Regions from separate parts of the Pantoea sp. sgz302252 genome, predicted to be linked through region 3. Evidence: predicted binding sites of a transcription regulator. Region 3 holds the regulator's gene; each other region holds the start of a gene.

Evidence for each region. The regulator PurR, encoded in region 3, represses purine synthesis genes. The targets are predictions, from matches to a motif close to CANGCAAACGTTTGCNTG.
Region 1: a site for PurR is predicted at 3,031-3,048, ahead of ACLW56_RS15650 (NCS2 family protein). Genes of this name have one in related genera too.
Region 2: a site for PurR is predicted at 3,359-3,376, ahead of gcvT (glycine cleavage system aminomethyltransferase GcvT). Genes of this name have one in related genera too.

The regions. Positions count from the first base shown of each region.
Region 1 covers NZ_JBLFJW010000020.1:29,854-35,881, reverse strand. Annotated here, with positions in the region: gene glpK (glycerol kinase GlpK) at 18-1,523, shown strand; gene gltS (sodium/glutamate symporter) at 1,623-2,825, opposite strand; gene ACLW56_RS15650 (NCS2 family protein) at 3,102-4,493, shown strand; gene ACLW56_RS15645 (AsmA family protein) at 4,614-6,028, shown strand, end outside.
Region 2 covers NZ_JBLFJW010000005.1:30,656-36,683, reverse strand. Annotated here, with positions in the region: gene gcvP (aminomethyl-transferring glycine dehydrogenase) at 1-1,630, opposite strand, end outside; gene gcvH (glycine cleavage system protein GcvH) at 1,757-2,146, opposite strand; gene gcvT (glycine cleavage system aminomethyltransferase GcvT) at 2,174-3,268, opposite strand; gene ubiI (FAD-dependent 2-octaprenylphenol hydroxylase) at 3,690-4,892, opposite strand; gene ubiH (2-octaprenyl-6-methoxyphenyl hydroxylase) at 4,904-6,028, opposite strand, start outside.
Region 3 covers NZ_JBLFJW010000004.1:70,141-76,168, forward strand. Annotated here, with positions in the region: gene ACLW56_RS04470 (C40 family peptidase) at 1-593, shown strand, start outside; gene sodB (superoxide dismutase [Fe]) at 717-1,298, shown strand; gene ACLW56_RS04480 (MFS transporter) at 1,335-2,501, opposite strand; gene ACLW56_RS04485 (YnhF family membrane protein) at 2,672-2,761, opposite strand; gene purR (HTH-type transcriptional repressor PurR) at 3,055-4,080, shown strand; gene punR (DNA-binding transcriptional activator PunR) at 4,250-5,161, opposite strand; gene punC (purine nucleoside transporter PunC) at 5,275-6,028, shown strand, end outside.

The sequences.
Region 1 (6,028 bases), on a different contig from region 3:
CTACGGGACTTAAGCATATGACCGACAAAAAATATATCGTTGCGCTGGACCAGGGGACAACCAGCTCCCGCGCCGTCGTCATGGATCACGACGCCAATATCGTCAGCGTTTCACAGCGCGAATTCGAACAAATTTATCCTAAGCCAGGCTGGGTTGAGCACGACCCAATGGAAATCTGGGCTTCCCAGAGCTCCACGCTGATTGAAGTGCTGGCTAAGGCCGACATCAACTCCGACGAAGTGGCAGCCATCGGCATCACCAACCAGCGTGAAACGGCGATCGTCTGGGATAAAGAAACCGGTAAGCCAATTTATAACGCCATCGTCTGGCAGTGCCGCCGCACCGCAGAAATCTGCGAGCAGCTCAAGCGCGACGGCATGGAAGAGTATGTCCGCAAAGCGACCGGTCTGGTTATCGACCCGTACTTCTCCGGCACCAAAGTGAAGTGGATTCTGGATCACGTGGAAGGCGCACGTGAGCGAGCGAAAAAGGGCGAACTGCTGTTCGGGACCGTTGATACCTGGCTCATCTGGCGTATGACGCAGGGCCGCGTGCACGTCACCGACTACACCAACGCCTCGCGTACCATGCTGTTTAACATCCACGAGCTGGACTGGGATGGCAAAATGCTCGACGCGCTGGACATCCCACGCGCGATGCTGCCGGAAGTGCGCAAGTCTTCCGAAGTGTACGGCCAGACCAACATCGGTGGTAAAGGCGGTACGCGTATTCCGATCGCCGGCATCGCGGGTGACCAGCAGGCAGCGCTGTTCGGCCAGCTGTGCGTGAAGGAAGGGATGGCGAAGAACACTTACGGCACAGGCTGCTTTATGTTGATGAACACCGGGGAAACCGCGGTGAAATCTGAGCATGGCCTGTTGACGACTATCGCCTGCGGCCCGAAAGGCGAAGTGAACTACGCTCTGGAAGGCGCGGTGTTCATGGCGGGCGCGTCCATTCAGTGGCTGCGTGATGAAATGAAGCTGATCAACGACGCTTTCGATTCCGAATATTTCGCCACCAAAGTGAACGACACCAACGGCGTGTATGTGGTGCCAGCGTTCACTGGCCTGGGCGCGCCATACTGGGACCCGTATGCTCGCGGTGCTATTTTCGGCCTGACCCGTGGCGTGAACTCGAACCACATTATCCGTGCCACCCTGGAATCCATCGCCTATCAAACACGCGATGTGCTGGAAGCGATGCAGGCAGACTCCGGCATTCGTTTACACGCCCTGCGTGTGGACGGTGGCGCAGTTGCCAACAACTTCCTGATGCAGTTCCAGTCCGACATTCTGGGCACCCGTGTAGAGCGTCCGGAAGTGCGTGAAGTGACAGCGCTTGGCGCGGCGTATCTGGCCGGTCTGGCGGTTGGCTTCTGGCAGAATCTGGATGAGCTACAGGAAAAAGCAGTGATTGAGCGTGAGTTCCGTCCAGGGATTGAAACCACCGAACGTAACTACCGTTACAGCGGCTGGAAGAAAGCGGTGAAACGCGCGCTGGCGTGGGAAGATCACGAGTAAGCGTGTGAAACGAAAATGCCCGGTGGCGCTTCGCTTACCGGGCCTACACCCCCATCAAAACTGTAGGCCCGGTAAGGCGTAGCCGCCACCGGGCATTTTTTAGCCAAACATTGGCAGCAGCAGATACAGCTTAATCACCAGCGCGTTGACGATATCGATAAAGAACGCACCGACCATCGGCACCACCAGGAACGCCATGTGTGAAGGACCAAAACGTTCGGTGATGGCCTGCATATTGGCAATCGCCGTTGGCGTTGCGCCCAGGCCAAACCCGCAATGCCCGGCCGCCAGCACCGCTGCGTCGTAGTTTTTACCCATGATGCGGTAAGTCACGAAAATCGCATACAGCGCCATCGCCACAGTCTGCACCGCCAGAATCGCCACCATCGGCAGCGCCAGCGAGGCCAGTTCCCACAGCTTCAGGCTCATCAATGCCATCGCAAGGAACAGGGATAACGAAACGTTGCCCAAAATCGAGACTGCACGCTCGAACACGCGATAGAAGCCCAGCAGCGCCAGACCATTACTCAGAATCACACCTATAAACAGCACGCAAACGAACGTTGGCAGTTCAAGCACCGTGCCCACCAGCAATTGCGCAACGATTTTGCCCAGCGTGATACAGATAGCGATCATCGCGATGGTTTCAATCATCACCAGCGAGGTGATCATGCGCCCCACGTCCGGTTTTTCAAACGCGGTCGGCACGGCCTGATCTTCTGGCGTACCGTCAGGAGTCGAAGAGTGTTTAACCAGATAACGGGCAACCGGGCCGCCAATCAGGCCCCCCAGCACCAGGCCGAAGGTGGCGCAAGCCATGGCAACTTCTGTCGCATTGGCGAAGCCGTAGCGTTCAACAAACAACTTGCTCCAGGCCGCACCGGTTCCGTGACCGCCAGACAGCGTAATAGACCCGGCCAGCAGGCCCATCAGCGGGTCGAGGCCCAGCATTTTCGCCATCCCGATACCAATAGCGTTCTGCATTAACAGCAGTCCGACCACCACAATCAGGAATGAACCCAGCACTTTCCCGCCAGAACGCAAGCTCGCGAGGTTGGCGTTCAGGCCAATAGTCGCGAAGAAAGCCAGCATCAGCGGGTCTTTCAGGCTCATATCAAAGTCGATTTCCCAGCCCATGCTTTTTTTGAGCACCAGCAAAGCGACAGCAACCAACAGGCCACCGGCAACCGGTTCGGGGATAGTGTATTTTTTGAAAAAGGGAACGGTGTGGACCAGTTTGCGTCCTAACAGCAACACCAGCGTTGCGGCAACAAGCGTCGATAGGGTATCGAGATGAAACATAAAAGCTCCTTGTTTGCGCATGATCCAATGACACGCGACGTCTCTTCCTGTAGCGAAAAGTTCTCTTTGTTTAGAATCAGGAGCCGAATTCTACGCAAAAGGCAGCTAAAATTAACAGAAAAAGTTATCGCACTTGGTGAATTTTGCGACAAAACAAGCATAAACAGCATAAAAAACTGCTCGCTTATTCATCCTTAATATATTAGCCGCAACCGTTTGCTTTTGCCTGGCAGTCCGTTAAAATCCCCCTTTTTCCACCACGGATCGCCTCTGAACATGTCAGTGAATACTCTCGAAGCTGAAAATTCGCAATCGATTGCGCAGTCACAAAACAGCGAGCTTATCTATCGTCTTGAAGACCGCCCGCCTCTGCCGCAAACCTTATTCGCCGCCTTTCAGCACCTGCTGGCGATGTTTGTCGCGGTCATCACGCCGTCCCTGCTGATTTGCCAGGCGCTCGGCTTACCGGCGCAGGATACGCAGCACATCATCAGTATGTCGCTGTTCGCTTCGGGGGTGGCTTCGATTATTCAGATTAAAGCCTGGGGGCCTGTCGGCTCTGGCTTGCTCTCTATTCAGGGGACGAGCTTTAACTTTGTTGCACCGCTGATCATGGGCGGCACCGCGTTGAAAACCGGCGGCGCAGATGTGCCGACAATGATGGCGGCGCTGTTTGGCACACTGATGCTGGCGAGTGTGACGGAAATGGCGCTTTCCCGAGTATTGCATCTGGCACGTCGCATTATCACCCCGCTCGTTTCTGGCGTGGTGGTGATGATCATCGGCCTGTCGCTGATTCAGGTTGGCCTGACGTCCATTGGCGGGGGTTATGCAGCCATGGCCGATCACACCTTCGGCGCACCCAAAAACCTGCTGTTGGCGGGCGTGGTGCTGGCGCTGATTATCCTGCTTAACCGCCAGCGTAACCCTTACCTGCGTATAGCCTCTCTGGTGATTGCGATGGCGGCGGGCTACCTCGCGGCGTGGATGATGGACATGCTGCCGCAAAATACCACCCCGACCAATCAGGCGCTGATTACCGTGCCGACCCCGTTTTATTATGGCCTGGGCATTGACTGGAACCTGCTGCTGCCGCTGATGCTGGTGTTTATGATCACCTCTCTGGAAACCATCGGCGACATCACTGCCACCTCTGACGTCTCCGAACAGCCAGTCTCCGGCCCGCTGTATATGAAGCGCCTTAAAGGCGGCGTGCTGGCGAATGGCCTAAACTCGTTTGTCTCTGCGGTGTTCAACACCTTCCCGAACTCCTGCTTTGGTCAGAACAACGGCGTTATCCAACTGACCGGTGTTGCCAGCCGCTACGTGGGCTTTGTGGTTGCGCTGATGCTGATTGTCCTCGGCCTGTTCCCGGCGGTGAGTGGTTTTGTGCAGCACATTCCTGAGCCGGTTCTGGGTGGCGCGACGCTGGTGATGTTCGGTACCATCGCGGCTTCCGGCGTACGTATCGTTTCGCGTGAACCGCTGAATCGCCGCGCAATTATGATTATTGCGCTCTCACTGGCTGTCGGCATGGGCGTTTCTCAGCAGCCGCTGATCCTGCAGTTCGCGCCTGACTGGCTGAAAAACCTGCTCTCCTCCGGTATCGCCGCAGGCGGTATTACCGCGATTGTTTTGAATCTGGTTTTCCCGCCGGAAAAGAACTGATCGCCATCACGGCGGCGATTACAAGCGTCGCCGTGACATTTTATTAAACGAATCCCTCCTTGAGGATTGCGCACAAATCGTGCATAACTCCTTTATGTGCCCCTCACTGGATGGAAGACGATGAAATTTATCGGGAAGCTGTTGTTCTGGCTGTTGATCGCCGTGCTGCTGGTTGCGCTGGCGTTCTACTTTTTACTGCAAACCCGCTGGGGTGCGCGCCAGGTTAGCGGCTGGATTTCAACCCACACCGGTTACCACATTGTCTTTGATGCGATGGATCATCGCTTCTCTTCGCCTTCACATATTCTGTTGAAAAATGTCACCTTTGGCCGCGATGGCAAACCCGCCACGCTGGTTGCCAAAACGGTCGATATTGGCCTGAGCAGCCGCCAGCTCACCGATCCGCAGCATGCTGACACCATCACCTTGCAGGACGGAACGCTGAACCTGATGTCCTCTACCGCGCCGTTCCCCTTTGAAGCCGACACCTTGCAACTCAGCAATATGGCCTTTAACAGCCCGGAAACCGGCTGGGATCTCAGCGCACAACGTGTGACGGGTGGCGTCTCGCCGTGGGTGCCCGAAGCCGGAAATGTGCTGGGCAAACAGGCTCAGATTCAGATGAGCGCAGGTTCAATGACGCTCAACGGTATCGAAGCCAATAACGTGCTGGTGCAAGGCAGCATCGATAACGGCGTGGTGACGCTGGGCACCATTGGCGCAGACATCGCGCGTGGCTCGCTCACCGGGAATGCCAAACGTAACGCCGACGGCAGCTGGCTGGTCGACAGCCTGCGCCTGACGGACATCCGTTACCAAAGCGACAAATCACTACAGGATTTCTTCGCTCCGCTCACCACCTTGCCGTCGTTAGCTATCGGCAGCCTGGAAGTGACCGATGCTCGCTTACAAGGCCCAGACTGGGCGATTGCCGATCTTGATTTGAGCTTGCGCGACCTGACGCTCAGCAAAGGCGACTGGAGCAGCGACGGCGGCCGCCTGTCGATGAATGCCGATGAGTTCATCTACGGTTCGCTGCATTTTATCGATCCTATTTTGAACACTGAGTTCTCTCCACAAGGCATCGCAGTACGCCAGTTCACCTCCCGCTGGGAAGGCGGCATGGTGCGCACATCCGGTAACTGGTTACGCAATGGCAAAGCGCTGGTGCTGGATGACGCCGCCGTGGCCGGGCTGGAATACACGTTGCCGAAAAACTGGAAACAGCTGTGGGCGGATCAACTTCCGCAATGGCTGCAAAGCGTAACCCTGAGCAAATTCACCGCCAGCCGAAACCTGGTTATCGACATCGACCCGGACTTCCCGTGGCAGCTCACTTCCCTTGACGGCTACGGCGATAATCTGCAACTGGCGAAAAACGGCAACTGGGGTGTCTGGCGCGGCAATGCAGCGTTGAATGCCGCCGCGGCAACGTTTAATCGTGTGGATGTGCGCCGTCCTTCGATAAAACTGGTGGCGAATGATTCCGTGGTGAACATCAACGAGCTAAGCGCCTTCACCGAGAAAGGCATTCT
Region 2 (6,028 bases), on a different contig from region 3:
CTTCCGCCTGATCAGCCGGGCAGAACGGATGCAGTTCAGCAAATTCCGGCCAGGTGATTGGGATCATCTCTGCCGCGGCGTTCAGTTTCATGGTGCAGGAACCCAGCGGGATCATCGCCTGGTTCAGCGCCAGGTCTTTGCGCTCAAGCCCGTGCATGTAGCGCATCATCTCGGTTTCGCTGTGATAGCGGTTGAATACCGGGTGAGTCAGGATTTCGTCTTCACGCAGCATCGCCTGCGGAACAGAACGGCTGTCGTGCGCGACGTCTTTGTCCAGCGCATCAACGTTCAGGCCGTGGCTGTCACCCAGCAGGACGCTGAAGAGTGCCAATACATCTTCGCGTGTGGTGGTTTCATCCAGCGTGATGCCCACCGCGTTGAGGATGTCGCTACGCAGGTTAATTTCTGCCGCTTCAGCGCGAGCCAGCACGGCCGCTTTGTCTGCCACTTCCACACACAGGGTGTCGAAGAAGTGCTCATGACGCAGCTTCAGGCCTTTTTGCTGCAGCCCGGTTGCCAGAATATCGGTCAGGCGGTGGATACGGCCAGCAATGCGCTTCAGGCCAACCGGGCCGTGGAAGACCGCATACAGGCTGGCGATATTTGCCAGCAGCACCTGAGAAGTACAGATGTTGGAGTTCGCTTTCTCGCGGCGGATATGCTGCTCACGAGTCTGCATCGCCATGCGCAGCGCGGTGTTACCGGCAGCATCTTTAGACACGCCGATAATACGGCCGGGCATGGAGCGTTTAAATTCATCTTTCGCCGCGAAGAACGCTGCGTGTGGGCCGCCGTAGCCCATTGGCACACCAAAGCGTTGTGCAGAACCGAAGACGATGTCTGCGCCCTGCTTGCCCGGTGCTGTCAGCATCACCAGCGCCATAAAGTCAGCGGCAACGCTCACCACGATTTTGCGTTCTTTCAGCTCAGCAATCAGTTTGCTGTAATCGTGAACTTCACCGGTGGTGCCAACCTGTTGCAGCAGCACGCCGAATACGTCCTGATGATCGAGCGCTTTGTCAGCGTCGTCGACAATCACTTCGAAGCCAAAGGTTTCTGCACGAGTGCGTACCACATCCAGCGTTTGCGGGTGAATATCCGCAGCCACGAAGAAACGGTTAGCGTTTTTCAGTTTGCTGACGCGCTTCGCCATCGCCATCGCTTCTGCCGCAGCGGTGGCTTCATCGAGCAGGGAAGCCGATGCGATATCCAGCCCGGTTAAATCCAGCGTGACGGTTTGGTAGTTCAGCAGCGCTTCCAGACGGCCCTGTGACACTTCCGGCTGATAAGGCGTGTAAGCGGTGTACCAGCCTGGGTTTTCCAGCATGTTGCGCAGGATAACCGGCGGCAACTGCACGGCGGTGTAGCCCATGCCAATGTAAGACTTAAAGCGCTTGTTGCGGCTGGCAATGGCTTTCAGTTCAGCCAGCGCGGCGAACTCAGTCGTCGCTTCGCCGACCTGCGGTGGCGTTGCCAGTTGAATGTCCTGTGGCACAATCTGGCCAGTCAGTGCATCCAGCGACTCGGCGCCCACGGCGTTCAGCATCTCCTGCTGCTGTGCCGCATCCGGGCCAATATGGCGTTCGATAAAAGCGCCGCGATTTTCAAGCTGACTTAGCGTCTGTGTCATGAGCGAGGGTTCCTGAAACGTGCAGTGAATCAATTGTCTTAAAGGGTCTTGCCCGGTGGCGCTAACGCTTACCGGGCCTACGTTTGCGGCGTAGGCCGGATAAACGAAGTGCCATCCGGCACAACATTACTCGTCTTCTAACAGCGCTTCGTATGCAGTGGCATCCAGCAGCGCGGCCACTTCAGCTTCATTGCTGGCTTTGATTTTGAAGATCCAACCCGCCGCGTACGGCTCGCTGTTGACCAGTTCTGGGGAGTCGCTCAGCTCGTCATTGACGGCCACGATTTCACCGCTGATTGGCGCGTAGATATCGGAGGCCGCTTTCACGGATTCAGCCACCGCGCAGTCATCGCCTGCTTCTACGGTCTTGCCCACATCGGGCAGGTCAACAAACACCATGTCGCCCAGCAGCTCTTGCGCGTGCTCGGTGATCCCAACGGTGTAAGAGCCGTCTGCTTCTTTACGCAGCCATTCGTGTTCTTTGCTGTATTTCAGTTCTGCCGGTACATTGCTCATTAAAATTTCTCCAGAAAAAATAATCGATTACACGACGGCTTTGCCGGCGCGTACAAAAACAGGTTTGGTCACTTTGACCGGCATTTCACGGTTGCGGATTTGCACCACCGCGGTGTCGCCGATACCTGCCGGAACGCGAGCCAGCGCAATGCTGTAGCCAAGCGTTGGCGAGAAAGTGCCGCTGGTGATGATGCCTTCGTGCTGATTGCCCTGCGCATCGCTAAAGCGGACTGGCAGCTCACCGCGCAGTACGCCTTTTTCCGTCATTACCAGGCCAACCAACTGTTCGGTGCCATGCTGACGCTGGGATTCCAGCGCTTCACGCCCGATAAAATCTCGGTCTGCCGGTTCCCACGCAAGGGTCCAGCCCATGTTGGCCGCCAGAGGTGAAACGCCTTCGTCCATCTCCTGACCGTACAGGTTCATGCCCGCTTCCAGACGCAGCGTGTCGCGTGCCCCAAGACCGCAAGGCTTCACGCCGGTCTCGACCAGCGCGTGCCAGAAATCAGCGGCTTTTTCATTGGGCAGCGCGATTTCATAGCCTGCTTCGCCGGTATAGCCGGTTGTGGCGATAAACAAATCGCCTGCCTGCACGCCAAAAAACGGCTTCATGCCTTCAACGGCTTTGCGTTGTTCGTCATTGAGCAGGCTGCCCGCTTTCGCTTGAGCATCCGGGCCCTGAACGGCAATCAGCGCCAGGTCGTCTCGCACGGTGATGTCAATGCCGTACGGCTCAGCGTGCTGAGTAATCCAGGCAAGGTCTTTTTCACGGGTGGCGGAGTTAACCACGAGACGGAAATAGTCTTCAGTGAGGAAATAAACGATCAGGTCATCGATGACCCCGGCGGAGGCATTGAGCATGCCGGTATACAGTGCTTTGCCGGGTTTGGTCAATTTGGCCACGTCGTTGGCGAGCAGGTAACGCAGGAATTCGCGAGTACGGCTGCCGTGCAAATCGACGATGGTCATGTGGGAGACATCGAACATACCAGCGCTGGTGCGTACGGCGTGGTGCTCATCAATTTGTGAGCCGTAGTGCAGCGGCATCATCCAGCCATGGAAGTCCACCATGCGGGCACCGCACAGCGTGTGTTGTTCATACAAAGGCGTCTGTTGAGCCATCTTGTCCTCGTTGAGTCAGCGGGGCCAGCCAGGTGCTTTGTGAGCAAAAACGCTGCACAAAGCCCAGCGTCGACACCCCTGCTGGGCATCGACGCAAACGTTCTCTTTTGCCTGACGTTACCACCGAAGACCGTGGTAAACCATAAGGCAGAGCAATCCATCACATTAGCTTATGACCAAAATGCAGGAAAAACCCTACAGAACGATCGACTGGCTTACTGCGATTAATGCCACATAAAATTAACATCAGGGCAAAATATTCAGCGCATGATGGTATTTCATGTGGGAAATCGGGCGGATTTTCCGTAGGGATTTTTTTATTGGATTAAAAAAACTAATGCGAAAAAGGGCGTGAAATTAGATTATTTCAAACGAGGAGAGCAAACCCGACGCGCCCGCCGGGTTGAGAAGTGTGATCGGCTTAACGCAGCCAGCGAGGAAGATCATTCAGGCCCATAGCCTGACGAATGAGCTGCGGTTTGACACCGGGGAGCGTATCGGCAAGTTTTAAGCCGATATCGCGCAGCAGCTTTTTCGCTGGGTTGACGCCAGCGAACAATTCGCGGAAGCCCTGCATACCGGCAAGCATCAACGCAGCACTGTGCTTGCGGCTACGCTCATAGCGACGCAGATAGAAATGCTGACCATAGTCTTTCCCTTGCGCATGCAGGCGGCGAATCTCTTCAATCAGTTCTGCCGCATCCATAAAGCCCAGGTTCACACCCTGCCCCGCCAGAGGATGGATGGTGTGCGCGGCATCTCCTACCAGCGCTAAACGGTGCGCGGCAAACTGGCGCGCGTATCGTCCCGTTAACGGGAACACCAGACGTTCGCTCTCGACCTGGCAAAGGCCAAGACGATTATCGAACGCCACGCTGAGCGCCTGATTAAACGCAGCTTGATCGGCATGCTGCATCTTTTCAGCGTCCTGCGGCGATAAAGACCAGACGATGGAACACAGATGCGGATCGCTCAAGGGCAGAAAGGCCAGGATGCCTTCGCCGTGAAATGCCTGTCGCGCAATCGCCTGATGCGGCTCGGCGGTGCGGATAGTCGCCACCAGCGCGTGATGGCGATAATCCCAGGAGGTAAGAGGAATATCCGCTTTATTGCGCAACCACGAATTGGCACCATCGGCGCCAATCACCAGTCGGGCGGTCAGCATGCTGCCATCTTTCAGGCTGAGAAACGCTTCGTTTTCCCCCCAGGCCACTTGCGCCAGTTCAGCATTTGCCAGCAGGGTCACATCCGCACAGCGCTGCGCTTTTTGCCACAGCGCATGATTAATCACGCTGTTCTCCACGATATGGCCCAAATGGCTGAAACCGAGGCTTTCGTCATCGAAGCTGATACGCCCGAAGCTGTCCTGATCCCACACTTCCATGCCGTGATAGCGGCTGGCGCGCGTACCGGTAATATCGGCCCAGACATCAAGGCGGGAGAGTAATTTTTCGCTGGCGGCGTTGATGGCTGAAACACGAAGCTGCGGCGCGGCATCTTGCGCGACAGGCTGCGGTTCGTTCTGTTCGATAACCGCCACACGCAATCCGCTACCCTGCAAACCGCACGCAACGGCCAGCCCCACCATTCCACCACCCACGATAGCGATATCAACACTTTGCACTGAAAAACCCCTTATCTCGCTACTCTGCCGAGGGTACGTTGAGCCAGCACGTCACGCGCCGGACTGAATAATTCCATGGCCATCAGGCCAACGTTACGCCCGGCGACCAGCGGTGCCCAGCGATTTGCGAACAGATGCACTAAGCCATCCGTCACGCCGATGGTCGCATTTTTGTCGGTTTCACGGCGCTTCTGGTACTGACAAAGCAAGCCATAGTCGCCTGCATCGTCTGCCTGCGCCAGCATTTCCGCCAGCGACATCACATCACGCAACCCTAAGTTGAAGCCCTGCCCGGCAATCGGATGCAGCGTTTGCGCCGCATTGCCCACCAACGCTAAGCGGTGCGAAACGGCACGCGTCGCGGTGGTCAAAGAAAGCGGATAAGCGCTGCGGCTGCCGCTGTGCGTAATGCGCCCCAGACGCCAGCCAAAGGCCTGTTGAAGCTCATGACAAAAACGTTCGTCAGACCAACTGAGCACCTCATCGCGATTATCCAGAGGATGGCACCACACCAGCGAGCAACGCCCCTCTGACATCGGCAACATCGCCAACGGGCCGTGCTGAGTGAAACGCTCGAACGCTCGCCCGCCATGCGGCAGCGCGGTAGTGACATTGGCAATGACGGCCAGCTGCTCATAAGGCTGCTGCTGCCAGGCGATGCCACACTGTTCGCCAAGGGCAGAACGGGAACCGTCAGCCGCCACCAGCAACTGGCCTGTCAGGACCGTGCCATTATCCAGCGTGACGTCGACCTGACTCTGGCTTCGACTAAACAGCTCGACTCGCGCCGGGCAGTGCAAGGTGACGCCAGGGGCTTTGCGCAACATGGAGAAGAGACGCTGGCCGACATCATGCAATTCCACCACCTGACCCAGAGCGGGCAAGTGATAATCTTCTGCCTCAAGCGTAACAAAACCCGCATGACCACGATCGCTGACGTGCACGGTGCGAATGGCCGTTGCGCAATCGCGAATGGCCTGCCAGATACCAACTCGCTCAAGTTGCTGGCAAGTTCCAGCCGCAAGCGCAATCGCGCGGGCATCGAACCCCGGATGCTGCTGAGACTCTGGCGAAACCGCTTCGACCAGATGGACAGGCAACTGCCCTTTACTGAGATGAGAAAGGGCTAACGCAAG
Region 3 (6,028 bases):
CGGTTCAAAGCAAACGCACTTCCTCCAGCAGTAAAACCACTTCAACCCGCCGCATGCACAGCGCCGCGTTAAAAACTGCTTCGGCAAAAATGGTACAGAAATGCACCGTGCGTAAAGGCCATAAGAAGAAGTGTGTGAATGAAGAAGTGAAGCCGCAGACCATCGCCGATGCGCATAAAACTCGCGTGCAGAAAGCGCAGAAAACCGCAATGAACAAGCTGATGGGCCAGATTGGTAAGCCGTATCGCTGGGGCGGCACTTCTCCTCGCACTGGATTTGATTGCAGCGGTCTGGTGTATTACGCCTATAAAGATCTGGTGAAATTCCGTATCCCACGTACCGCCAATGAAATGTATCACCTGCGTGATGCCCGTGCGGTTGATCGTGGCGAATTGCAAAGTGGCGATCTGGTGTTCTTCCGTACTCGCGGTCGCGGCACTGCCGACCATGTTGGCGTTTATGTTGGCAACGGCAAATTCATTCAGTCACCTCGTACCGGCCGGGACATTCAAATCACTTCCCTCAGCGAAGATTACTGGGCAAACCACTACGTCGGCGCTCGCCGCGTGATGACGCCTAAAACCATCCGCTGATCCCTGCCCTGTCGCCAGCCGACAGGGTAAGTTCCTCTTTTGCCATTTCTTTTAATTTGCTACCCTATCCCTACTCAATACAGGGTTATTGATTCATAAGTCAGAACAATAGGGAGAGAAGCAATGTCATTTGAATTACCTGCATTACCGTATGCGAAAGACGCACTGGCACCACACATTTCCGCTGAAACGCTGGAATACCATTACGGCAAACACCACCAGACCTATGTCACCAACCTGAATAACCTGATCAAGGGCACCGCGTTTGAAGGTAAAACGCTGGAAGAGATCGTGCGCACTTCTGAAGCAGGCGTGTTCAACAACGCGGCTCAGGTGTGGAATCACACCTTCTACTGGCATTGCCTGGCACCCAATGCCGGTGGCGAACCGACCGGTGAAGTGGCTGCAGCCATCAATGCCAGCTTCGGCAGCTTTGCTGACTTCAAGGCGCAGTTCACCGATGCCGCTATCAAGAACTTCGGTTCTGGCTGGACATGGCTTGTGAAAAAAGCAGATGGCAAACTGGCGATTGTCTCCACGTCTAACGCAGGTACACCGCTGACCACTGACGCGAAGCCGCTGCTGACCGTTGATGTGTGGGAACACGCTTACTACATTGACTACCGTAACGCCCGTCCGAACTACCTCGAACATTTCTGGGCGCTGGTAAACTGGGAATTCGTTGCCAAAAACCTGGCGGCGTAATGCCTTGCCCGGCGACGACGGTCGCCGGGCGTTAACTTACTGACTGGCACAAACTTCTTCTGGCTGACGACGGCCGCTAAACAACACTACCATTAATGCCAACCCGGCGATAATCGCCCCCATCACAGGGACAAAGCTGTAGCCCAAACCGCCAGAAATGACTGCGCCGCCTGCTGCTGCACCCAACGCATTCCCCAGATTGAATGCTCCGATGTTAACGGATGAAGAAAGCCCTGGCGCTTCGTGCGCAACGCGCATAACACGCATCTGCAACGGTGGCACTACAGCAAAGGTCGCCGCGCCCCAAACCACCATGCTGACAGCCGCGCCCACTTCACTTTGCGCCAGCCACGGGATAGCGACCATGACCGCAATCAACAGCAGCAAGAAACCTTTCAGCGTTGCGGTGACAGAGCGGTCAGCAAATTTACCGCCAAGGTAGTTACCGATAGAGAAGCCTACGCCAATCAACACCAGCATCGCCGTCACAAACAAAGGAGAGGCAGAAGTAATGGTGTGCAGTACCGGCGCAATATAGGTGTAGAGCGTAAACATCGCCCCTGCCCCAAGCACCGTGGTAAGTAAAGCGGTCAGCACCTGAGGGCGTACCAGCACAGAGAGTTCCTGCTTCACGTTCGGACGCTCACCGCTGCTGCCTTTCGGTAAGGAGAACCACAGGCTCGCCATCGCCACCACACCCAGCCCCGCCGTTGCAAGGAATGACATACGCCAGCCGATGGTTTCACCCAGCCAGGTGGCAGCAGGAACGCCGCCGATATTGGCAATCGTCAGGCCCATAAACATGGTCGCGACGGCGCTGGCCTGTTTATGTTTCGGCACTACGCTTGCGGCCACCACCGACCCAAGGCCAAAGAAAGCGCCATGATTAAGGCTGGTAATGATGCGAGAAAGCAACAGCATGGTGTAATCCGGTGCGATGGCCGAGAGCACATTGCCGAGGGTAAAAATCGCCATCAGGAAGATAAGTGCATTACGGCGAGCACGATGTGACAGCAGCAACGTCATCAGCGGCGCACCAATCATCACGCCGATGGCATACGCGCTGATCAGCATCCCCGCGACAGGAATGGAGACATCGACCCCTTTAGCGATAACGGGCAGCAGCCCCATCGGAGAGAATTCCGTGGTGCCAATACCAAAAGCCCCGATTGCCAGTGCCAGCAGGGGAAAGTTGATTTTCATGTTGTGACTCCGGTAAGCCATCCTGAAGTGATGGCGCGACAGCAGAAGTCAAAAGCATGACATCAATCACAAAAAAACAAAAGTGAACGAAATGGCAAAAGATTTTTGCGAAATTGATAACAATCTAAGGAAGGGCGTCACGGAGGAGGCGCGGGCCTCCTCCGCGTAAATCAGTGCAGGACTGCGGTCAGTGCGCCAATGATGATCACACCCAGGGCAAAAACGGTCGTCATCAACGAGAGCTTCAGGTCGGTACTCATCAATTTTTCTCCTTTTAATCCCCACAACAAAAGTGAGCTTGCTCATTTTTGCACAGTTAAGCGTAAAAATCTTCCAGGTTTTCGGCCCATAACGATTTTTCTCTTTCCCTTTGCCTCAGAATCAGACAAAATTCCACGCTAATTTAAAAGCGTAGCAGCCATTGACCCCCTCCCGTCGTCCTGTGTTGTTTCCCGGCGTACCGCAATTGAAATGAATTGCACTCAGGGTGTGTAAAGGCAAACGTTTTCGTGTCGATAATCAGGCGTAAGGAAAGGGTCTGGAGTGAGAGCGAATGGCAACAATTAAAGATGTAGCGAAGCGCGCAAACGTTTCCACTACAACTGTATCACATGTAATTAACAAGACGCGTTTCGTTGCGGAAGAGACCCGCAACGCGGTATGGGCGGCCATTAAAGAGCTGCATTACTCCCCAAGCGCCGTGGCTCGCAGCCTGAAAGTGAACCACACCAAAACCATTGGTCTGCTGGCAACCAGCAGCGAAGCCGCCTATTTTGCGGAAATTATCGAAGCCGTTGAGAAAAACTGCTTCGAAAAGGGCTATACCCTGATTCTGGGGAATGCCTGGAACAACCTGGAAAAACAGCGTGCCTATCTGTCGATGATGGCGCAAAAACGCGTCGATGGCCTGCTGGTGATGTGCTCTGAATACCCGCAATCCGTGCTCGATATGCTTGAAGAATATCGCCATATTCCGATGGTGGTGATGGACTGGGGCGAATCAAAAGCGGACTTCACTGACTCCGTTAACGATAACGCTTTCCAGGGCGGCTATCTGGCTGGTCGTTATCTGATTGAACGCGGCCACCGTGATATTGGCGTGATCCCAGGCCCTATGGAGCGCAATACCGGCGCGGGTCGTCTGGCAGGCTTTATGAAAGCCATGGAAGAAGCGCAGGTTAAGATCCCGGAAAACTGGATTGTGCAGGGTGATTTCGAGCCTGAATCCGGCTACCGCGCCATGCAGCAAATCCTTGCGCAACAGCCACGCCCTACTGCCGTCTTCTGCGGCGGCGATATCATGGCGATGGGCGCACTGTGCGCCGCCGATGAAATGGGCTTGCGCGTTCCGCAGGACATTTCCGTGATTGGCTACGATAACGTGCGCAACGCGCGCTTCTTTACCCCTGCGCTGACCACCATTCACCAGCCTAAAGATTCACTGGGTGAAGCGGCGTTTGACATGCTGCTGGACCGCATCGTTAACAAGCGCGAAGAGTCGCAGTCAATTGAGGTGCATCCTCGTTTGATCGAGCGCCGCTCTGTCGCCGACGGTCCATTCCGCGATTACCGCCGTTAAGAGTCAGGAGCCGGTTATGCCGGCTCCTCAAGTTGCTGACAAAGAAGGAAAAAGCGTGGTTTCTCCTTCTTCGTGGTGAGCAGCCGAAAATCAATAAATTGATTTTCCTTGTTTTTTTGGATAACAACGCTTTACTCGTTAGCGATTTGTGATCGGACTCAGGAGCCGGTTATGCCGGCTCCTGCAACCATTCCTTATTTAACGTTTCACTGTCCCCCAGATAGTCCAGCAGCCAGGTTAACGCCGGTGACATATCATTCTGTTGCCAGGTCAGGCAGCAAGCCGCATCCGGAAACGGGTTCTCCAGTTCTAGAGCCACCCACTCCCCACTGTCGATCCATGGGCGAGCAAAATGCCCTGGCACCATCCCAACGCATAAGCCTGCAGAAAGACACGTTGCTGAAGATTCCCAGTCTGGCACCACAATGCGCTTTTGGTTATCCAGCAGCCAGGTAATGCGTTTTGGCAATGAACGAGAGGTGTCTTCGCGCACCAACGAAGGCCAGTTGCGCAACACATCGTCGCTTAGCGGCCCCTTCATCTGCGCCAAAGGGTGACGGCTGGACACAACACAATTCCAGTTGAGCATTCCCATGTCGCGGAACGCATAACGTCCGCCGACAGGGATCGCCTGCGTTGCGCCAATTGCCAGCTCCACGCGGCCATCGGAGAGCGCATCCCACACGCCGTTGAACACTTCCTGAAAGACACAAAGCTCCACATCCTGAAAGTGGCGATAAAAATCGACAATCAGCTGTCGGGTTCGCTCTGGCCTGACAATATTATCGACAGCAATCGCCAGATTACCGCGCCAGCCGTTAGCAATTTGCTGGCACTGCTGGCGAGTGATCTGCATTTTTTTGATAACAGAGCGCCCTTCTTTCAGAAACCAGACCCCGGCTGGCGTTAATTCCACGTCGCGATGACGGCGTTCAAACAGCGGCACCGCCAGCCATTCTTCCAGCTGACGCACGGTATAACTGACCGAAGAAGGCACGCGATGCAGTTCCTGCGCTGCCGCGCTGAAGCTACCATTGCGTGCTACGGCATCCACCACTTCAAGAGAGTATTCGGACCACATAATCTGCCTGCAAAATTTTTGAATCCACCCGACAAATATTAGCGTTTCACAAGCGAAGTTGCACTCCCTACACTCTGCTGCCATCACCACCTGCAACGAGAAAGAGAATGACTATGCAACCAGGAATTGGTTTTTTGTGCTGGCTGGCAGGCTTAAGCGTGCTGGGTTTTCTGGCAACCGACATGTACCTGCCCGCCTTCGCCGCGATTCAGAATGATTTACAAACACCGGCTGCAGCCGTCAGCGCAAGCCTGAGCCTGTTCCTCGCCGGGTTCGCTTTCGCACAATTATTGTGGGGGCCGCTGTCCGATCGTTACGGGCGCAAACCCATTCTGCTGATTGGCCTCGCGATTTTCGCCGTGGGCTGTATTGGCATGCTTTGGGTTCGTGATGCCACGTGGCTGCTTGTGCTGCGCTTCATCCAGGCGGTGGGGGTGTGCGCCGCAGCGGTGACCTGGCAAGCGATGGTGACGGACTACTATCCTGCGCAGCGTACTAACCGCATCTTCGCCACCATTATGCCGCTGGTTGGGCTTTCCCCTGCCCTGGCGCCACTGCTGGGCAGCTGGATCCTGCACCATTTTGAATGGCAGGCCATTTTCGCCACGCTGTTTGGTATCACGTTGATGTTGATGCTGCCTGCACTGCGCCTGAAAAAACCAGTAAAGAAAGCGCACAAAGAAGAACAAGCGTTGACGTTCATGACCTTGCTGCGTTCTCGTGATTATCGTGGCAACGTGCTTATCTACGCGGCCTGCTCAGCGAGCTTTTTTGCCTGGCTGACCGGTTCCCCGTTCATTCTGAATGCGATGGGCTACGGCCCGACAGTGATTGGTCTGAGCTATGTGCCGCAGACCATCGCTTTCC